One region of the Exiguobacterium sp. s78 genome, then DNA from elsewhere that is predicted to be linked to it. Evidence: riboswitches for the same ligand, from Rfam matches in the RefSeq annotation. Region 1 holds a riboswitch; each other region holds the start of a gene.

Region 1 (3,209 bases):
GTACGCTGCTGATTTGATGAACATCGTCGTCTTGACAGCGTTGTTGTCCGTCGGAAACTCCGGATTATATGCGGCGACTCGGATGTTATGGGCAATGGCGCAAGAAGGGATGATTTCAAAGAAATTATCTTACGTCAATGCACGTGGTGTGCCGATGCGCGCTTTACTCTTTACGATGATGTTTGCGATGTTATCGCTCCTAACCGCGTTTTTCGCAGAGGATACCGTCTTCATTTGGCTCTTGTCCTTAGCCGGACTTGGCGCTCAAGTCGGCTGGATTTCGATTTCTGCTTCGCAGCTCGCATTTCGTCGTCAGTTCGTCCGAAACGGACACGATGTATCCGAACTGAAATTCAAGACACCACTCTATCCGGTGTTACCACTGATTTCGCTGACGTTAAACGTCGTCGTCCTCGTCAGTCTTGCGTTTCAAGCGGATCAACGAATCGCTCTATACATCGGTGTTCCTTTCTTCCTCGTCATGTGGGGAAGTTATCATCTCTTCGTCAAAGGAAAACATCTATCCGCCCAAAGCGACATCCGTGTCGCCCCTTCTCAACTCGAAGAATAATTTCATCTAAAAAGAGGCCGTGGATTTGTCCACGGCCTCTTTCATATGATTGTTCTATTCCTTAAGCGTCCGCATCATCAATAGTTCTCCTTGGTGGAGCTCTACTTTCGCTTCTGACGCACGCCATTCATTACTAACGGTCAAGGAACCTCCGACGGGTACGGGATGTGCATCGAGTGGGTATTTGACTCCGGATAAGCTTAAAGTCGATGGTACGAGTGGAATGAAAGAAAGATAATGATAGCTCCCTGCTTCGACTGCATACGTTCCCTCAGCCAAGTATCGCACCTCTTCTCGTTTCGTCACGAGTCTGGTCTCTGGATATCGCTTCAACAGGTACACATTTTGGACGGTCATGTCGAGCCGCCCACCTGTCGCCCCGATGATGATGGTATCCTCAAACCGTTTCATCTCTGATGCTGTACGAAGTGCCAGTTCGAGATCCGTTTCATCTTTCTCGGCCGGATGAACGATTGCCCCTTCTGGTACATAACCAAGCGAATCAAAATCACCAATCGTCAGGTCGCATGTCAGCCCAAACGATTCAATCGTCTGAACACCACCATCGACACCGACGATAAAATCACCCGGCTGACAAAACGTCCGTAAATCCGGCACTTCTTCTCGCGGACCGGCACAGACGAGAATCGCCCGCATCTCAGACGCCTCGTGCCGAATAACGGAGTAAGCGTGGCGCAGTCGTAAATAGAATTCCTGCTACGATTCCACATAAGATGTACGAAGGAACCATATACGTTGCGTTATAGACAAAAGAGTATTCCACGACTGGACCTTTTGCATACTCGGCAAAAAAGACGATTCCACTGATGACATGACAGATATAACGGAGTCCTGCGCCTAATAACGTCGCCAGGAGAACGAACGCCATCAAGCTTTTCTTTTGTCCATTGCGCGCGGCTAGTCTGACTTGACGCGCGAACAGACCACTTAATCCGACGACACCATACGCAATCGTATAGTCAAGCATCGGTTGAACGATCGTCAAGACTTGAGGAGCGAACATCAATTGAATCGTACCGACAAGCGCTCCCGTAACGACCCCTCCGACGACACCGTGGCGAAATGCCATGACGAAGATCGGTAGCATCGCTAAGCTGATTGAGCCTCCTTGTGGCATTTTGAATGGAATCAGTAAATCAAAGACGACTCCGAGACTGGCGAAGATGGCAATTTCCATCATCATTTGTAACCGTTTCATGCTATTTTTCCTCCTTCATTGTACGAGAGGACGCAAAAAGGCAGTACGACGAACGCCGTACTGCCTGCGTGCGCCACATCCCTACGTCCGTTTGAACGGAACAGGTTCGAAGGGTTAAAGTCTAAAAGACTCCTCTCAGCCGCTTTTCAAGCGACACCCCTTGCGGTCATCATATTTCGTTTTCTCGTTCTTATTATACGGCAGCCCCTTGACGAATGCTAGTGATCGCTTCCGCATAATCTGGTGCATTGTAGATTGCTGATCCTGCGACGAGAACGTTCGCACCGTTATCGATGCAAAGCTTTGCCGTTTCCGGATTGACGCCACCGTCAATCTCGATTTCAAATGTCAGACCACGATCTGCTTTCATTTGCGCAAGTGCTGCGAGTTTCGGCATGACACGCTCGATGAAGGCTTGTCCACCGAAGCCCGGATTGACCGTCATCAATAAAACCATATCGACATCCTCAAGGACGTGTTCAATCGTTGATAATGGCGTATGGGGATTCAAGACGACTCCTGCCTTTGCGCCCGCTGCTTTGATTTGTTGCAAGACACGATGGACATGATTCGTCGCTTCGACGTGGAACGTCACGATGTCCGCCCCTGCTTTGACGAAATCCTCGACGAAACGTTCTGGCTGGTCGATCATCAAATGGACATCGAGAATCATATCCGTCTTTTGACGTAAGCAGCTAAGCACAGGTAATCCAAATGAGATGTTCGGTACGAACTGACCGTCCATGACATCAAAATGGATATAGTCCGCGCCTGCTGCTTCGACTGCTTTAACATCGCGTTCGAGATTCGCAAAATCTGCTGATAAGATAGATGGTGCAATTTTAATCATCTTCAATACCTCCGGGCTCGATTCTTGATTTCGTCTATAAACATACCATAGTTCTCATAACGAGAGGACATGATTTCTTGGGCTTCGACGGCTTCCTTGACGGCACAACCGGGTTCATTCAAATGCAAGCAACCTCGGTATTTGCAATCATCTTGTACAGCCACGAATTCAGGGAAACTCCACCGTACATCCTCGATTTCCATATCATACGGAAAATCGAGGTTCGAGAAACCTGGCGTATCGGCAATCAATCCTTCGGCAAGCGGCATCAATGTGACGTGGCGCGTCGTATGACGTCCGCGTCCGAGTGATTTCGAGATCGCACTTGTTTCTAAATCAAGAGAGGGTTCCAGTGCATTGAGCAATGAACTTTTCCCGACACCGGATTGTCCGGCGAGAACGCTCGTTTTTCCAGCAAGTAACGGACGGACTTGCTCAATACCTGCCAACGTCTCACTTGATGTCTCGATGACCGTATACCCAATCTTCCGGTAAGCGGCAATCGCCTCTCGGACAGACGGTCCTTTAACATCGTCCAGCAAATCCATCTTCGTCAATAGGATGACGGG
Region 2 (3,209 bases), 1.0 Mb from region 1:
GTTGATGTGCCGGTCTTTCAGAACGGTGTCTTTACCGATCAACTGCATCTCGAATTCGGTGACGGCTTTAAAAACTGGAAAAAATGATGACGTGATACATTAAAAGACCGAAGCTCCTTAAAGGATGCCTCGGTCTTTTAATGATTGATACGGATATTCAGCTTCTTCTTTCGCACGATGGTAGACGCGGTATAACCAATAAGTCAGCAGTGCATAGACGACGATGACAAGAACAGCAGAAATATAGCTTCCCATGCTATACGCTACCTTAAAGTTTCGAGTCGATGCGGATATACCGGATAACACGATCAACGTTGGGATGATAAGTCCTACAAATCTTACTTTGACTTTACCAAGCATTCGTTGCATAGCATATGCCGCGAGGATCACGAGTGCGATGACTACGATTTCCATTCCAATCCCTACTTTCACTAGATGGTATTCCTAATTCTACCATCTACTGGTTTAAGAAGATACCGGGCGTGCTGGAATCGTTTCGTAGACCGACGTGAACGTCTCTTCCGTCCACCCCATGTGCCAGAAGAGTAACTCATAGTAACAACTTGTCACGAAATGACGTTTCATCCGCTCGCGTTCCGTTGGGCTCGCTTGCTCCGCCAGCGCATCAAGCCGTGCAATCTGTTCAAAGACGACCTTTTCAAACCATTCCGAGCTATACGTGTCGATCCATTGCTGATAGATTTTTTCTTCCGGTGTACACGTCAGTAATTGTTGCCCGACTTCATAATACAACCAGTAACATGGCAAGATGGCAGCAATCGTCTCACCGAGCGTTCCTTCACTCGCATGATGCATGTGCGAAACGTACGCATATGCTGTCGGTGCCGGTTCAAATGCTTCAAGGTCTGCTGCCGTAATACCGAGCGGCTCAAAAAATGATTGATGTAAGCTCAGCTCTGCCTCATAAGTCGAAGTCGCATGTTCGGCAAGTGTCGCGATCGTCGCGAAGTCGTCTGCTTTTGACGCTGCCTTCGCTTGAATCTTCGCAAAGTGTTTTAAGTAATAGGCATCCTGCATGACGTAATGCCGAAATTTCGAGAGTGGTAACGTCCCCTCCCCGATTCCTTGTACGAACGGGTGCGTAAAACTACTATCCCAATACGCTTGTGCCGCTTGTTTGATTTCTTGTGTGAATGTCATGATCTCATCCTCCTCGTTTAGTTATGAAACGAAAAAACACCACCCCGAAACACACGGGCATGGCGCAAGAAGAACAAGACTTGACGCCACTTCCCTCCGTAAGTACGAACTTAATCAGGTTCAAAGGGTCCGAACGTCTTCGTTCGTCTCAGTCAGCCTACTGACTCCCCTAGTGGTCATTATTCGATTCCCATTCACTATAGCATGCTGAAAACGGAAGTCAAGTTGTCCTTTTTTCGCTATACTATGGAGTGTCAGAAGACGGATACCGTCTCCATCTGCAGACCGATTCCGAACAGACATCGTTACCGTACACTAAATTTAGTACCTGATACTATAATTCATTCTGTTACTTACAATTGGAGGATTTCATTATGCATACACCAACAAAAATCATGGCATCAGCCGTTATCGCTTCTGCTTTATTACTCCCAACAGCCGCATCCGCCGAACAAGTCGTCGATAAGACGATCGTCACACTCGGGGAGTCGCTCGGCGCAAAAGATAAAGCATGGGTGCTTTCACGTCTCAATGCACCGGAAGGGATCACACCGATCATCGCAACTTCTGCTGACGAGGAAAAATATCTCGGGAAAAACATCCCACAGTCGCAAAAAGGCGGCAATATGTATTCGTCGGCTAAAATCGAACTGACGGAAAAAGGAGATGGACTCTCCGTCTCGACGGAAAACATCACATGGGTGACGAAGGATATGTATCTCAACGCTCTCGTCACAGCGGGTGTCAAAGATGCCGATATCACGATCACTTCTCCCTACAAGGTGACCGGGACATCGGCACTGACAGGAATCATGAAAGCGTACGATCAAACTTCCGCTGAGACTGGAATTAAGTTAAGTGACGAACGCAAGGATTTAGCACAGCAAGAATTATCGGTCACATCAGACGTCGGAAAAACGGTCGGCACGGATAAAGTCGCAGACTTAATGAATGAGATCAAGGCTGAGATCGCCAATCAAAAACCGGAAACCAAAGTCGAGATCGAAAACCTGATCGTCCAAGTCATTCAAAACAACAATATCCAGTTGTCTGACGCACAAATGGACCGGTTGACGAATCTATTCAATCAAATGGAGCAAGCGAACATCAACTGGGGACAAATCGAAAGTGGACTTAAAAATGCGGGACAAGACATCCATGCCTTCGCGACTTCAGAAGAAACGAAAGGGTTTTTTGCTAAACTATTCGATGGACTCAGTGACTTCTTCAGCTCGATTGCTGGCGTGTTCAAATAATTCAGACTTCCGTAACTGACAAAAAAATAGTAAACTAGATGTATCTGAAACGAAAGGTGGTGTGAAAAGATGGACTTTGCCGCGTGCAAACACTGGTTGATGGAACAATTGTATCTGTTGCGCGCGATTTTTCATGGAATGGCGTTCTAAGGCACCCGTCTGTCCTTTTTTAAGAACTTCATGAATGAAAAATACTGCAAAGCGCATCTTTCACACGTTAGGGAGAGTGCTATTTGCGCTCTCCTTTTTTGATGCGCGCGAAAGGATCAATTGATTATGATGATTTGCGACATTCAACACCTGACCAAACAATTCGGAGGCGAAACGATCTTAACGGATGTTTCCCTCTTCTTAAACGAACACGACCGTGTCGGTCTAATTGGACGAAACGGGAGTGGTAAAACGACATTACTCCGCTTGCTTGCTCGCCTTGAGCAACCGGACGGTGGTGTCATCTATCAAAAGAACGGTTTGACGATCGGCTACTTGGAACAACTTCCTGTATATAGTGAAACGATGACCGGACTCGACGTCCTTTGGACAGCGTTTGCAGAGACTCTTGCGATCCGTTCCCGGATGCAACAGTTGGAGCAAATGATGGCGACAGCACCAGATGATCTCGATGCACTACTCGTACGGTATGCGGAAGCGACGAATGCATTCGAACAAAAGGACGGCTATCTACTCGACTCGAAAATCGAACGCATGGTGAACGGATTACATCTCCTTCCGTTACTCACTCGTCCTTTCCACCAGTTGAGCGGTGGTGAACAGACGAAGATTTGTCTCGGT
Region 3 (3,209 bases), 390 kb from region 1:
CGGCACATCGAACGTCTCATCCGCGTGTTGGTCCGTGAAAACCAACGCATCACCATAAAAAATGAAAAAAACGAAAGACCTCTCAACCCTTGATTTCAAGCGGTTTGGAGGTCTTTCGACTTTAAAAAATAAAAATTAGAGGTTTAAGGATTTAAAACATAGGGGTATAAACTCACTAGCACCGCATCAAACGGTGACTTACTCACACATGTTTCTCAATATCAGCGTAATGACCTGGGAGAGAAATGCAAAGTCACGAAAGCGTCAGATTCAAAGCGAGTCTGAAACCGATTGTCTTAGCATGTTTCATATTGTTCAGGACTTGTCCTGCTCCTACATTCATTACCTTTTGAGGGCTATACCAAATTCAAGGGGGAAATGAACATGTCAGTTAAATTAACAGCCGAAAAACGCGAGGTACGTCCACGCTCACTCCGTAAACAATTACGTCATGAAGGAAAAGCTCTTGGTGTCGTGTATGGTTACAAAGTGGAAAGTACACCAATCGCATTTGAAGAAAAAGAATTGCTTAAAATCGTTCGAGAAAACGGTGAGAACGTCTTGATTTCACTGAAACTCGACGGTAAAAATATTAACGTCTTGATCAACCGTCGTGATATGGATGTCTTCACACCAACTGTCGATCACGTTGAATTCATCGCTGTTAAAATGGATGAAGAGACAGAAGTCGAAGCAGACGTCGTACTCGTCGGCGAAGCAGCTGGCGCTAAAGTCGGCGGATTCCTGTCACAGACACTCTTTAAAGTAACAGTCGCAGCAACACCAGATAAATTGCCAGAGAACGTCGAAGTCGACGTCACGAACCTCGAAATCGGCGATTCGATCTCTGTAGCTGATCTTCCGGAACAAAAAGATTTCCGTATCGTCACAGAAGGTGACATTCAAGTCGCAGCTGTCGTCGAATCAACGCTTGAACAAGAGCTTGAGGAAATCGAAGAAGCAGAAGCTGAGGCACAAGCGGAAGCTGGCGAAGACAACGAAGCGGAAGCTACGGAAGAGTCTTCAGAAGAAGCAAAAGAAGAGAACGAAGACAACAAATAAGTCGTTTGACGATACGCCCTTCGTGGCGTATCGTTTTTTTGTGTCTTGACAATAGACAGAAGATTGCCTAAAGTGAACAGCGTATCACCTATTACCATATCCACTAGGGGAGCCCATTTGGCTGAGACGATTCACTTCGGACCCTTCGAACCTGATCTAGTTCATACTAGCGTAGGAAAGTGGAGCGATCACATCCAATGACTCCTGCTGCGCGCAGTTTTTCTGAGGACCGCTCTCTTTTTTACGGAGGGCGGTCTTTTTTGGCGTCTCCCCCACTTAAAGGAGGACGAACACGATGCAACACTGGAAAATGAAAGAAATCATGGTCATGATGATGCTCGCCGTCGCTTGCGGGGTCATCTATCTCGGTTGGTCAACACTCTGGTTACCGATGTCTGCAATCTTCGGGCCAGTCGGTGCCAACTGGATGTTTGGGATCTGGATCATCGCGAGCCCGCTCGTCGCAGCAATCATTCAAAAACCGGGTGCTGCCCTCATCGCGGAAATCGTCGCGGCAGCTGTCGAGCTGTTCACGGGTAGTCACTTTGGCTTATCGGCTCTACTGATCGGGGTCTGCCAAGGACTTGGTGCGGAACTCGTCTTCGCGATGACGCGTTATCGCCGTTATGACACCTGGACATTGATGTTATCGGGTGTTGGAGCCGCAATTGGTAGCATCGTCTATAGTCTGATCGCGAACGGATTCGGTTACTACACGGCGACGACGTTGCTTGCGACAACTGGCTTACAATTGATTAGTGGCGCATTACTCGGCGGCTTGCTTGCAGCGATTCTCGTCCGTCGCCTTGTTGCGACCGGTGTCTTGAACGGGTTTGCGGCCGGACGTGCGAAACGGGAAGTCGCATGATTACTGTCGACGACCTCAGCATCCGCTATCCGGGTCAGATGAAATCGGTGCTCGATCATGTATCGCTGACGATCGAACAAGGAACGACCCTTTTGCTTGGACGCAGTGGGAGTGGCAAGACGACACTGCTTCATGCCCTAGCCGGACTGACACCGGAGACGATCGAAGTCGAACAGACTGGTACCGTTACCCGGTCCGGTTCGGTCGGAGTCTTATTTCAAAATCCAGAAGAACAGTTCTGCATGGAAACGATTGGACGCGAAATCGCTTTTAGTTTAGAAAACCGGTCGATTCCACGTGCGGAGATGGAGGAACGAATTGAACGCTTACTCGCACTCGTCGGTCTCCCTCTCCCCTTCTCGACACCGATCGCAAGTCTATCCGGGGGGATGAAACAGCGCCTCGCGCTCGCCGCGGTCCTAGCGCTCGAGCCGACGATCTTATTACTCGATGAACCAACAGCCCAGATTGATCCAATCGGACAACACGAACTGATGGCGTTGATCTTTCGGATTCAGAAAGAACACGATTTAACGATCGTCTTGATCGAGCACCAACTCGATGTCTGTTTACCGTACATCGACCAGATCGTCTTACTTGAGGACGGATCGATTACTGCGACGGCGCATCCGCAGGATTTGTTCCCGCAGGCTTATACAGAGCTTCAATCGAAAGGCATCGCTGTTCCTTCTTTGTATCCGTACACGTTAGAGACGTTACCCATAGATGGACCACAAGCAGCGCGACTTCACGTGCTTCCTCCAGTCGCTACAGCAGGTATTCCCCTGTTACACATTGCTGCATTATCGACGAAAGCACCTTACCCGCTAACCGATGCGACATTTTCCCTGCAGACAGGAGAATGGGTGATGCTGCTCGGGGCAAACGGATCCGGGAAAAGTACGTTGCTTGCAACACTCGGTCGGTTGCTTCCCCATCGTGGAACATATCGGTTCCAGGAACGTCCGGTTCAGCGTTACTCCCGGAGACGCTTTTATGAGCACGTCGGCTATGTCTTTCAACAACAGGATCTGCAGTTTCTCAAGCTAACGGTTGAAGCGGAAATCAACTGGAGTCACCGAGCAGCGACGAGTGATGAGCGCACGACGTTGCTCGGACGGCTGGAACTCGCATCCGTCAAACAGCAGTCACCGCTTGCGCTTAGTACGGGGCAACAACGACGACTCAGCGTCGCGACGATGCTCGGGCAGACGAAGGATTTATTGTTGCTCGATGAACCGACGTTCGGACAGGATGGATTGACGACACGGCGGCTCAT
Region 4 (3,209 bases), 800 kb from region 1:
GGTCATTGCCGTTAATCGTAATGTTCATCGGACTTCCTCCTTCTGAATCAACCGTAATGTATTTACCAAGACTTCCGCTGTCGTCGGTGCGAGTAAGATGCCATGCCGATGATGCCCCGTCGCTAGGAAGATCCGACGGGATGAATCGGCGACTCCGATATATGGCAAGCCGGACACCGTTTGTGGTCGTACACCGGACCAGACTTCTTCGATGACCGCGTCACGAATCGGTGGATACAGTCGTTTTGCTGCTTGAAGCAGTGACGTGATCCCAGCGACACTGACACCGACCGTCTCGTCGTACGGCAGTTCTGTCGCACCGATCAAAATTCGTCCGTCTGCTTTTGGCACAAGGTAGACAGCGTCGTCAAACAGGATCGAGCGTAACGGCTGACCCGCGAGACGGACGGCGAGACATTCCCCTTTGACCCCATATGTGGCGATCGAAATACCGACTGTATCGAGCAAGGCTTGCGACCCGCGTCCGGCAGCGACCGTCACCGTTCGTCCGGCCCACGTTCCTGCGTTCGACTCGATCCTGACGAAGTCATCGCTCTCTTCGATGCGTGTGACTTCCACCTGTTCTTCAATCGATATGCCACGTGCGTGTAAGGCATACATCAATGCAGTCGTCAGTCGTCGTGGATCGATTTGACCGACAGCCGGAAACAGATGCTCGCGCCCTTTACGTTTTAACAAAAACGGTTGTTCCCGGTACCCACAATCGATGCCTGTCTCTCGCTCGAGACGACGTGCAAGCAACGGATACAGACGACGACTACGTGCGGCAAGTGCATGCAATTCCGCTCTCAGCTCGATGTCTGTCGCAAGCATCCCGGCAGCCGCTCGGCTTGTCCCTTGTCCGCATGTTCCACGTTCTAAGACGACGACGGATTCATTCTGACAGGCGAGACCGTAAGCAAGCGTCAAACCGATGACTCCACCACCGATGATGATGTGATTCGTCATACCCGTACCCCCTGGTAACGCTTGACGGCGGCGAGCGGATCCGCTTGACCGAGAATACCCGATAAGACAGCGATTCCGGTTGCACCGGTCGCTGCGATTTCAGGCATGCGTTCTGGTGTAATCCCACCAATTGCAATGACTGGTTTCGTCGTGAAGGTTACGACTTGCTTCAAGGCGTCAATCCCTCGTGGTGGCATGTCCGGCTTCGACGCTGTTGGATAAATATGACCGTACAGCAGTCGGTCGGCTCCTTCCGCTTCTGCTGCTAGTGCCTCTGCTAGTGAATGAACGGATTTCCCGATGACGAGGTCCGGAAAATGACGTCGCACATCGCGGACACGCAAGGAACGGCGCGTCAACTGCACACCGATGCCGGCGACATGGGCGACATCGACCCGGTCATGAACGGTTAACTGATCAAGCGAATAACCATGCGCAAGGAGTGCGTCAATCAGATCAAGTAATTCTGCTGCTGACAAGTTCGGTTCACGTAGATGTAGCTGATCCGTATAAGGTTGAAGCGATTGAAAAGTCTTTATTTCGTCAATCGGATGGATGGATCCCGTCGAAATCAGATGTAGACGCATCATGTTCTTCCTTTCCATACGAAAAAGGACCACTCCCGATGTTGAAGGGAGTGGTCCGAAAATGCGCTGAAGCGCTAAGGATATCTAGGATTTCGAGCCACTTCCCTCCGCTAGTACGAACTAGATCAGGTTCAAAGGGTCCGGATACTTCCGTCTCAGTCTGCTGGGAGACTCCCCTAGTGTCTTTTCGTGTTTAATTGGCTTGCCCCATTAGTCTAGCATGAGTCGCTTTGCTTCGCTAGTCCTAGTTGAGGCTTCCACTTGCTGAATCAGCTCCGATTTCGTCGGTCGCTGTTGCTCTTGGCTGTCGGCATACGTCTGCTTCAGCTTCAGGATGCGCATTACTTTGGCATCGAGCATCTCCGGCGTCAGCGTTTTTTCTTTGACGGCTTGCATCACTTCAGCATGGACCTTTGTGTAAGCACCTGCCTCTGAAAACATCGCCATATCAGCTCCATTGACGAGCGACTGACGTGCCGCTTCTGCGAGACCATATTGTTTCGTGATCGCCCCCATGACGAGATCATCCGTGATGATGACACCGTTGAATCCGAGTTGTTGACGCAAGAGGTCAGTCAAGATCGGCTTTGAGAGCGAGGACGGATTCATATCGTCATACGCGGGATAGAGAATATGGGCGACCATCACCATCTCGGCGCCCTCTTGAATCGCTTCTTGGAACGGTAACAGCTCCGTCCGCTTCAATTCTTCCTTTGATGCCGTCACTTTCGGTAGCCCGACATGGGAATCGACACTCGTATTGCCGTGACCGGGAAAATGTTTGACGACCGGAATCGTTCCCGTCTCCTGCATCCCGTGCATCAGGGCCGTACCAAGCGTCGCGACGGTATTCGGATCAGCACTTAACGCACGGTCGCCGATGATCGGATTGTTCGGATTACTGTTGACGTCAAGGACCGGCGCGAAGTCCATGTTGAAGCCATAAAAACGTGACAAATGTCCGAGCGTACGTCCGACGTCTTCCATTTTCACTTCATCTGCTCCTTGCGCCATCCGTTGACTCGTCGGTAGACGTAATCGTTGATCCGGTACCCGGCTGACGCGTCCGCCTTCTTCATCAATCCCGACGAACGCATACGGTTTTTGGTTCGTCTCTTGAATCGCACGCGTGAACGTCAAGAGTTGCTCTTCCGACGTAATGTTTCCGCCGAGCAATAAGACCCCGCCAATCGCATGCGTCTGTAACAATTTCCGGTCAGCTGCTGAAAGTTCCGTGCCGGCGACTCCGATGTAGAGCAGTTGATCGATCTTTTCTGACGTCGACATCGCTTTAAGTTGCTGCTTTAATCGTGCTTGTTGTCGTTCCTCTTTCGTTGGTTCAGGTTTCGGTTTCTTTTCTTCTGTTGGTTGCTTCGCTTCCGGTTGTGATGATTTCGTTGGTTCCGTCGTCTCCTGCGCACACCCTGCAAGCAACAGACAACCGATCAGTACGGTTTTCTTCACAAAGGATCCTCGCTTCGCACACCATTAATCGAATAATAGACGGAAATCTCAGCGTTCAGGGATTGCGAGACCGAACAATATTTATCCTTTGATAACGAGATGGCACGACGGACCTTATCTTCCGGGAGATCACCTTCGAGCCGGTAATGAATCGAGATCGACGTAAAGCGCCGCGGATGATCCTCTGCC

The links. Region 1 has a riboswitch for thiamine pyrophosphate ahead of thiT (energy-coupled thiamine transporter ThiT). Riboswitches for the same ligand answer to the same signal wherever they lie in the genome.
Region 2: it holds a riboswitch for thiamine pyrophosphate, as region 1 does, so the genes downstream of both, tenA (thiaminase II) here and thiT (energy-coupled thiamine transporter ThiT) in region 1, are expected to answer to the same signal.
Region 3: it holds a riboswitch for thiamine pyrophosphate, as region 1 does, so the genes downstream of both, KNQ18_RS06520 (ECF transporter S component) here and thiT (energy-coupled thiamine transporter ThiT) in region 1, are expected to answer to the same signal.
Region 4: it holds a riboswitch for thiamine pyrophosphate, as region 1 does, so the genes downstream of both, KNQ18_RS08775 (thiamine phosphate synthase) here and thiT (energy-coupled thiamine transporter ThiT) in region 1, are expected to answer to the same signal.

What each region holds. Positions count from the first base shown of each region.
Region 1 is NZ_JACSNB010000001.1:881,896-885,104, reverse strand. It holds gene KNQ18_RS04355 (amino acid permease) at 1-571, shown strand, start outside; gene KNQ18_RS04350 (thiamine diphosphokinase) at 626-1,228, opposite strand; gene thiT (energy-coupled thiamine transporter ThiT) at 1,230-1,790, opposite strand; TPP riboswitch at 1,852-1,961, opposite strand; gene rpe (ribulose-phosphate 3-epimerase) at 1,984-2,640, opposite strand; gene rsgA (ribosome small subunit-dependent GTPase A) at 2,643-3,209, opposite strand, start outside.
Region 2 is NZ_JACSNB010000001.1:1,920,463-1,923,671, forward strand. It holds gene KNQ18_RS09990 (glycoside hydrolase family 3 protein) at 1-87, shown strand, start outside; gene KNQ18_RS09995 (hypothetical protein) at 118-414, opposite strand; gene tenA (thiaminase II) at 466-1,161, opposite strand; TPP riboswitch at 1,236-1,342, opposite strand; gene KNQ18_RS10005 (DUF1002 domain-containing protein) at 1,536-2,417, shown strand; gene abc-f (ribosomal protection-like ABC-F family protein) at 2,694-3,209, shown strand, end outside.
Region 3 is NZ_JACSNB010000001.1:1,272,386-1,275,594, reverse strand. It holds gene KNQ18_RS06530 (GNAT family N-acetyltransferase) at 1-93, shown strand, start outside; gene KNQ18_RS06525 (50S ribosomal protein L25/general stress protein Ctc) at 385-1,062, shown strand; TPP riboswitch at 1,158-1,257, shown strand; gene KNQ18_RS06520 (ECF transporter S component) at 1,358-1,930, shown strand; gene KNQ18_RS06515 (ABC transporter ATP-binding protein) at 1,927-3,209, shown strand, end outside.
Region 4 is NZ_JACSNB010000001.1:1,678,686-1,681,894, forward strand. It holds gene thiS (sulfur carrier protein ThiS) at 1-28, opposite strand, end outside; gene KNQ18_RS08770 (FAD-dependent oxidoreductase) at 25-969, opposite strand; gene KNQ18_RS08775 (thiamine phosphate synthase) at 966-1,559, opposite strand; TPP riboswitch at 1,642-1,744, opposite strand; gene nagZ (beta-N-acetylhexosaminidase) at 1,767-3,020, opposite strand; gene KNQ18_RS08785 (OsmC family protein) at 3,017-3,209, opposite strand, start outside.